2 regions of the Shewanella sp. ECSMB14101 genome follow, and region 1 is predicted to be linked to the other one. Evidence: riboswitches for the same ligand, from Rfam matches in the RefSeq annotation. Region 1 holds a riboswitch; the other holds the start of a gene.

Region 1 (4,230 bases):
CTTAAAAAACTATCGGAACCAATAGGCTGTCGGTATTCGAGGTAATAGTAAAGCGGTTCTCCGGTAACAGAATCCGTGCCGCGGCGAACCTTAAGGCTCTTAGCTTTGCCAGTTGGCGCCATTTCATAAGGTTCCAACAGGTAACTACCGTCCCTGTCGGCTGTAACGACCTCACCTTTATCAGCGGCTATCCAGCCAAGACGCTCCTTATTAAATGCGTTGAAATGCCCGCTAACGGATTGACCCATAAGATCTAGGCTATCGCCATATTCACTTGAAAAACAGTTGGAATCGATATCACCACTAGGACAGCCTAAAAATTTCGCATGCTGTAATCCTAGGTTATGCCCTAGTTCATGACCTATCGTCATTAGATTGAGCTCTCCAAAAATCCATGCTCTGGAGGGATTGCTGGTAGTAACGCCCAAACCCAGTGTGCCTTGACCACGTAGGCCACCACATTGATCGCTTTTTGGCATTAAAAACACTAATCGCGGATATAGACTAAGATCGATTCCATTGTTTAGCGCCGCTTCTCTTGCAGCCAGTTCTATATCAGTGGTAACGCAAGTTGTATCTATGGGAAGGGTAAGGTAGCCTTTGACGTCACCATTGAGCCAGGTCTGGCCATTGGATGCCTCCCGGTAATAATCATTGACAGTGCCGAATACCATTTGATCAACTTCTTGCGATGTCCAAGGCTCAACTGGATTATCCTGAAAGTTAAGCATTAGTACCAGCACGTTTTGTTCACCGGTCGATTTGGTTGGGATTTGATAAGATGATGTTGACGCTGAGCTTGTCTCACCGGCCGCGAGTATTAATAGGTTTTCCTCACCTTGCTCGATAGCTAAGCTGCTATTCTCAGTGTTCTCTGAATTAAACAGCCAACCTTTAGCTTTGACCTGCATACCGCTTTGCAACTTTTGTGACCGAGTATCGGCAGGTAGATACATTTCAACTCGGCCCTGGTCAGTCACCAGGAAATGACGCAAGCGATTCTCGCTTGGATCCGCAAAATCTTCATACACTGCTTCCAGCTCACCCACTAATTCGGCTTGTTGAGCTAGTTTGGCCTGGATCTCGGCAGGCATGCCACGACGCTTCGCCATAGGCAATACAGAAGAGACAACGCTGTAAGGATCAAGTATTAGAAGAGCCTGCTGTTCTACTTGTCTCTCCGCAACCAGTGCTTGAAGTTGCTGGTAAAGCGCCGCATCAGAAGCATGAGATGCACCTTTATTTGACTTAGTGGCGTTTAGGAATTGTGCAGCAACTGCTGAAAGTTGTAGCGTCTGAGTTTCAAGCTCCGCCTTATGAGTCAGACGCGCCTGTTGCTTGGCATCACGATTAGCCTGAGCCGCCGCGGAAATTTGCTCTCCATGAGAGCCGGCATGCACTGGCATGATAGCCGACGCCGACAATAGGCCAGCGCCCAATAGGCCAAAACCTAGGGTTTTAAGAAAAGGAGAATCGGTAAGCGCAACGGCGCAATGAACTGAACTCATAGCTAGGGCCTCTCAAAGTCAACATCACTTCGAAAGCTCCCAGTACAAGTACAGGGCTCTATCAACGCTCATTCGGTAACCCAGCCACCCTTTGCTATGCAATTAGGGCCTGTGGCTTTGCGTACATTAATTTCTTAATGCTTGCCGTTTCGAGAGTGCTTTCGAAAAAACCTTCTGGGCCGTGAAGCCCAGAGAACACGGGCATTCTAGCAAGTTGATTAGGTTTAACTCAACCAAAAAAATGATTATTTTTTAACCAACTTTTAAAACCTCATGAAAATCAACGCACAATGAATGTATAAATTTCACACAGGCTGACGCAACCAGAATAAACATTGGCACAACACCGACGGCAAAGGATGCTTCACCACAAATCAAGCTATATCCGACATTTTGAACCAAGAAAGACTAAAAATAAGAAATCACCTCGAAACACCAGTGACTATTTTGGCGCCTCGAAGCGGAACAGATAATAAATGATGGACTAAGCGATATCTTTAAAATGTTTTAATAACCAATAGACTGGACGAAGATCTTTACCGCCAATGGACTTTAGCGGTGCGATGAGATAATTCAACCACTGCCACTTTAACATCTGCTGCTGAGATTCCTGCCAGAGTGATTCGCCACCAGCGTTGCGATAGGCGGCAATCACAGGCTCGGCGATCTCTGGGTGGGGACCAATATAACGATAGAGGCTGTGAATATAGACTAAAAGATCTCTGATCTGCTGCTGATGCATATCGCTGTCTTTCTGATTTGCCTCGAAATCAATAAACGCCACCTGCCCATCATCCCAACAGATATCGCGCAGCGCGGGTCTACCGTGCGCTAACCCTTTCAAATGCAGCTGTGCTAGGCCTGCGGCGCTATCTTTTAATATCTGTAATTTCTCGGCCTCAGAAACATCGGCATTCAACCAGCGATTCACCGGCATCCCCACATCGGCCACCACCAAAAAATCCTCACCGCTTGCAACCAATTCAGGCACTGGAGCGCCTTGTTGTGCAAGTTTAGCCAGGGTGGCGATTTCAAGCTGTAACGAAGCGTGGGGCTGTGCCTTGAGCAAACGCATGGCACCAGTTAGGTGCTCAGCCTGCTTCAGCCAATATTTATGTCCTTGATGTTCGAAACTGACTACTCGTACACCTTGATTTTCCGCTAACAATTTTTCAATCACGCTTTGAAGGCTAGTAACAGTCACACAAGGTACTCCGATAAAAATGAACAGGGATTATCAGTGCTGGCGGAGGCAAAAGCAATATTTGGGGCAACGGACGTGGGTTCTGTGAGCAATTGGGGGGATAAAATGAAAGAGACGCGCCTGTCATCACGCGTCTCAATAAAAGGATTAAGCTTCTTCAGTCCAAGGTGTTGCCTTGGTTTCCAACAGCACAGGGATCCCTTCATTAATGGCATAGGCTAAACGGTCAGCCTTACAGATAAGCTGTTGATTAGCTTTGTCATACTCAAGCTTACCCTTACACACAGGGCAGGCTACTATCTCTAAAAGTTTCTTATCAAACGCCATGTTATTTTCCTTGTTGTACTTCTTTTCGCTGCTCAAGCAGCCTAAGCAATTGCAGTTCAAACTCTGGTGATATCTTGGCATCTACCGGCAAATACCACCAGTTAGACTTTGCAAAATCGCGACATTTAACCGCATCTTTCTCTGTCATCAACACCTTAGCGCCATGGGCAATGGCCTCAACATCCTCGAGCCGATAGGCCTGATGATCATCAAAAGCATGTTGGATAGCTGGATTAATTCCCATACTGGCTAAGGTATCGAAAAAACGCTGGGGATTACCAATTCCAGCCATAGCAACCGCATCTGCCGTTGAATCGATATCGGCCTCAATGCCATTTGCTACATTGCGCCATGACGCAGGCACTAGACCCATGGTAAATTCATCCGAGTGTGTGCTCTGCCCATTGACTAGCGTAAGGTCTACCCTCTTTTGACGCCAGCGTCCTTCTCTTAACGGCCCGGCAGGCAAGAGCAAGCCATTACCGAATCGACGCTTGCCATCGAGCACTAAGATCTCAATATCTCTTTGCAGGGCATAGTGCTGTAAACCGTCATCACTGATGATGATATCGACCTTTTGCCACTCCAGCAGTGCTCGCCCTGCCGCAACCCGGTTACTGCCAATCACCATAGGCACCTGAGTGCGCGCAACTATCATGGCGGGCTCATCCCCTACCTCACAAGCTGACATGCCAGCAAGCACCTGCTTAGTGCCGGTGAACTCAACCCCATAACCACGACTTATCACCCCGGGGTGATAGCCATGACGGCGCAGCAGCTCAATAAGATAGATGACGGTTGGTGTTTTACCGCTTCCCCCAACTGTGATGTTACCAACAACGATAACAGGCACAGGGAGTTGCTGACTTTGCTTCACGCCTAATACAAACAGGCGTCTTCTTACACTGGTGATCAGATAAAACAGACCACTAAGCGGCAACAAGAGGCAGATAAGCAACCAGTGGAAGCCTAACTGCCTGTCGTACCATAGGCGATTAACGAGATTCTGCATTAACTACCAAACTGCATCTGATAAAGGTTGTAGTAGATCCCCTCTTTCGCGAGCAACTCTTTATGAGTGCCTCGCTCAACGACCTTACCCTGATCAACGACCAGGATCTGATCGGCATTTTCAATGGTCGACAAGCGGTGAGCAATGACGATGGAGGTACGATTCTGACGCAGGTTATC
Region 2 (4,230 bases), on a different contig from region 1:
CATGCTAATAATGTTTATTCACTATCGCAGTGATTGTCCTCATTGAATGCTGTGACGGCTTGAACAAATGCCGAATACTCTGATCTATCCGCTTTGCTTACTACATCATTAAAGTCTTTCTCGAATAAGAAAGCTTCAGCGTCATTAAGTAACTGTACTGTGTAAGAATTATTTGTATTGAGTTTAGCCGCTATCAACTGGGCATAGAGCATGCTGTAGGTTTTACCTTTAGCACTCCAAAGTGATCCATTATAGGGTTTATCACCTTCCTCTTTATCACCGAAACGGCCAATGATTTCATCGATTAGCAAGCCGTTAATGGTAACAGTAGCGCCATTCCAAGCGTGGTTCTTCCAATATCCAATCGTTTTACTGCACATGACTAATGGGCCTGTAGTCATGTCACCATAAAGGTGATCAAATGGCAGATCATCTTTGTACATTGGATAATTACCGTTAGCTACGGCAGAAGCGTCAACGACGCTTAACTCTCTAATAGCGTTACCTATACCGTTTGAGCCTAAAAGGTTGCCCAGGCCTCCAGCACGAAATGCCAGCCCCGTGTAGCGGTCAGAAACAGGACCGATAAGTTCTACGCCTACTGTTTCTGAGGGAGGAATGGGAAGGGTAAGCTCGAAAAGACCATTCTGGTTGACCATATACAGTGTGCCGTATTGATCAAATGCGATATCACCACCATTACCTACGGTTAATGTCCCGACTAAAGTAGCCTCTGCTGTAGACTTGTTTATTGAATAGAGTCCGCCTGTAGTCTTATTGGTAACATATAGCGTCCCATCTGGAGATACGGCAGCTTGATCAGAGTCTCCTGAAAAGTTCGCTAGTGAGCCTATTAGATCTACTGTAGCGGTGGCGACTTCATATTTAATGAGGGAATTGTTATCGATTAACCATATGATACTGCCGTCTTGTTCTGCGGCGAGTGAATCGACATGGTTGAAATCAACGATGCCGTCTGGCAACAACGACAGGTTTGCGTGCCCACTAACTGAGTCTATATCAACGCGATATAAGGCTGATTTTCCATCAGCAGGTCCCATGGTATCTGAAAGATAAATAACATCATTCACTGCGAGTGCGGAAAGCGAGAAACTCGCAATTACTGACGCTAGTAACACATTACTCTTTTTCATTTCTTTAGCTCCTTGCTTGTCCGAAAGCTATCGGTGCATATTACGCCGATAAAAAACGGGCTCCGTTATGAATGTAGTTAACGGTAACCCGGCTATCTCGAACTCGGAGGAGACCCGTGGTTTTGCGTCTCTGTATTGCTACAGGTTTGCCTTTTCGTCCATAAGGTATAGCAGCAATTTGAAAAAGTGCAATTTGTTTAGGATGGCTAAAAAGCGATAGCAGATGGTTGAGACCGAAATTACTCGACTGCTATCAGAAAGATATAGGTGCGCTAACTCTACTGGCGGCATCTCATTATATTGCCAACCATCCCCAACCAAGCTTCAGTTAAACTGCTATAGCCACAGCTGAAACGGTCATATCTTTTGTGTAAGTGGCAGTTGCTCAGCGTGATACATGATTAAATCGCTTATAGCATTATTAATAGCATCAGAGGCATGCCAATGTGGCAGTCACCACAATGCAATTGATTTTACAGATGCTTAGGGTTCTTTTATCTCGATACAGGCCTGATTGCGCCCGAGACTTTTGGCACGGTAAAGTAGCTTGTCTGCCTCCCCAAGCAATGTCTCTTTGCTTTGGTAGTCATTGAGCCAAATCATTCCGCCAATACTCACTGTCAAAAAGCCGCTGGCCGATGCGGCGTGGTTAATCGCAAGCTTGGCGATGGCCTTTTGAATCCGCGCTATAACGTTTTCTACTCCGGCTCTTTGGGTATCGGGGAGCACTATCACAAACTCTTCGCCGCCATAGCGCGCCACTAAATCCGCAGGTCGTCGACAGCTTTCTCCCAAAGCCTGTGCCACTGAGCATAGCGCCTCATCTCCCATTTGATGTCCGAAGTTATCGTTGTATTGTTTGAAGTAGTCGATGTCCACCATCAGTACACAAATTGCCGTGGACTGGCGTTGTGCCAGGATCAGCTGGGTTTCAATATATTGGTCAAAGAAATGGCGATTCTTCACACCGGTTAGGCCGTCTAGAAAGGCAAGCCGACGTAATAAATCGCTCTGCCGCTTGAGCATCAAGTGGGCCTTGATACGGTTTTTCAAAGTATTGGCGTTAAATGGCTTGGCGATAAAGTCGACTCCACCGGCTTCCCAGCAGGCATTTTCGTCATTTTGCCCCTGCAGACCGGTGATAAAGATAACCGGGATATTTGTGAGGTTAGGATGCTGTTTCATCAATTTACAGGTAGCCAGACCATCCTGTTCGGGCATAATGACGTCCATCAATACTAGGTCTGGCAGCATCTCAAGGCATATTTCAATGGCTCGGCGACCAGAGGTGGCCATTAGCACCTGGTATTGGTTTTTGATAATGTGATTAACTATCTGAATGTTGGATGGTTTATCGTCAACGATCAGTATCTTAGCAGAGCTATCTTCGGAGTCGTTAAATGGCTGTTCCTGATTCATCATCCTATTTCCTCTACTCCTTGGAAGGCCGCCAGTAACACAAGTGATTGATTAAAATCCAAGTTATTAGCGGCATCCATTATTTTTTCTGTCAGCGCAGCATCCTGTTGTGCAAGTGATCCGCGCAGACTTTCAAGTAAATCCAGCGCTGCCATGTCAGATTGACTCAATAGCTGCTTTAACACATTGAGTTGTGCCGCCAGCTCTGCATTAGGTATTGAGGTGTGTGTTGTGACCTCAGGCTTTTGGGCGTGTGTCGAAAGTAACTGTTGCAATTGTTCCAGTTGTAAAATAGTCTCAGCGAGCGCTCTGACCACATCTCCATCGGGGGACACGTTCTGTTCACCTTCCTGACGGCTGCTGTCTTCGGCTTGCTTTAAGAGCTGAGCTAACGCTGTAAACCCACAGCTAGCTGCTCCACTTTTGAGGCTATGGTACTGAATTATAGCGTCTTTAATCGGTAACTGATGTAAGGATAGTCTAGTTTGTGCATGGCGAATATCCAGCAAAAATTGATTTATCACCTCGGTAAATAAAGCACGGTCGCCCAAACGCTTGCAGGCATATTTTAGATCTAGGCCATTGGCCTGTGAAAAGTGTATGATGGCTTTCGGCAATGCATCTTTCGGCAACTGAAACGGCTCGGCAGTGTCTAACGTTCCATCGTTCGTGTCCATTAAGGATGTCGTACTAATATGCTTCTCTTTTCCTGAAGAGCCATTTGGCATGCTCAGGTACTGGTGCAGTTGCTCCGCTACTCGTTCTATCTCAAAAGGTTTAGAAATATGATCATTCATGCCAGCATCTCGGCAAGCCTGCTTATCTTCCGGCATGGCGTTAGCTGTCATGGCGATAATAGGTAAGTCGGTCAGCTTGAGTGCTGTGCGAATATTTCGGGTAGTTTCGTAACCGTTCATTCCAGGCATCTGGATATCCATAAGTACCAAATCAAACTGTTGCCGAGTGAGGATTTCCAATGCCTGAAAACCATCAAAGGCCTCGGTGACATCGGCGCCAAGCTGACTCAACAGACTGGAGGCAACTAAGCGATTGGTGGCATTGTCTTCTATCAATAGCAACCGCCTGCCAACCAGACTGGGTGCCAATGGCAGGTGAGGTAACATATCCAAACAATCGTCGCTGTGATTGTCCAATACTCTTTGTAGGCAGACGCTCAACATATCACGGGTAACAGGTTTAATCAGAGTGGCATCAAACTCTTCTTCGCTGTGTTTAAGTTGCTCTTCTAGTACGGTTTGGCTATAAGCTGTCACAATTATGATGCCGGGCTGTTTGGCTAACGACTCTAGTCGTCTTATCTGTGACGCCAGCGTTAGCCCGTCCAACCCCGGCATCTGCCAATCAAGTAGCAAGACGTCAAAGGATTCCGGCGCCAGATCCTCGATGGCCTTCATGGCGGTTAAACCATTGTCGAGCGCAGTAACTTCGCAACCCATATTCTGCAGCAATTCTTTGATCACCAAGCGAGAAGTATCGTTATCTTCCACCAGTAATACTTTCACACCGCGAAAGCGGCTATCCTGACTAATGGAAGTATTTTTAAATCTTAGTTGTACGTCGATGAAAAAGGTACTGCCTACTCCAGGGCTACTGGTGACACGGATGTCACCACACATCAAGTACACCAGTTCACGGG

Evidence for each region. A riboswitch is a leader RNA that binds a small molecule or an ion and turns the genes downstream of it on or off. The one in region 1 is predicted to bind cyclic di-GMP.
Region 2: another riboswitch for cyclic di-GMP. It lies ahead of NY07_RS14535 (hypothetical protein); the one in region 1 lies ahead of NY07_RS12035 (Ig-like domain-containing protein).

What each region holds. Positions count from the first base shown of each region.
Region 1 is NZ_JSFF01000014.1:86,510-90,739, reverse strand. It holds gene NY07_RS12035 (Ig-like domain-containing protein) at 1-1,508, opposite strand, end outside; cyclic di-GMP riboswitch class I at 1,580-1,664, opposite strand; gene NY07_RS12030 (serine/threonine protein phosphatase) at 1,993-2,712, opposite strand; gene NY07_RS12025 (Trm112 family protein) at 2,860-3,039, opposite strand; gene lpxK (tetraacyldisaccharide 4'-kinase) at 3,041-4,051, opposite strand; gene msbA (lipid A export permease/ATP-binding protein MsbA) at 4,051-4,230, opposite strand, start outside.
Region 2 is NZ_JSFF01000019.1:117,129-121,358, reverse strand. It holds gene NY07_RS14535 (hypothetical protein) at 15-1,154, opposite strand; cyclic di-GMP riboswitch class I at 1,234-1,315, opposite strand; gene NY07_RS14530 (GGDEF domain-containing response regulator) at 1,638-2,576, opposite strand; gene NY07_RS14525 (response regulator) at 2,573-4,230, opposite strand, start outside.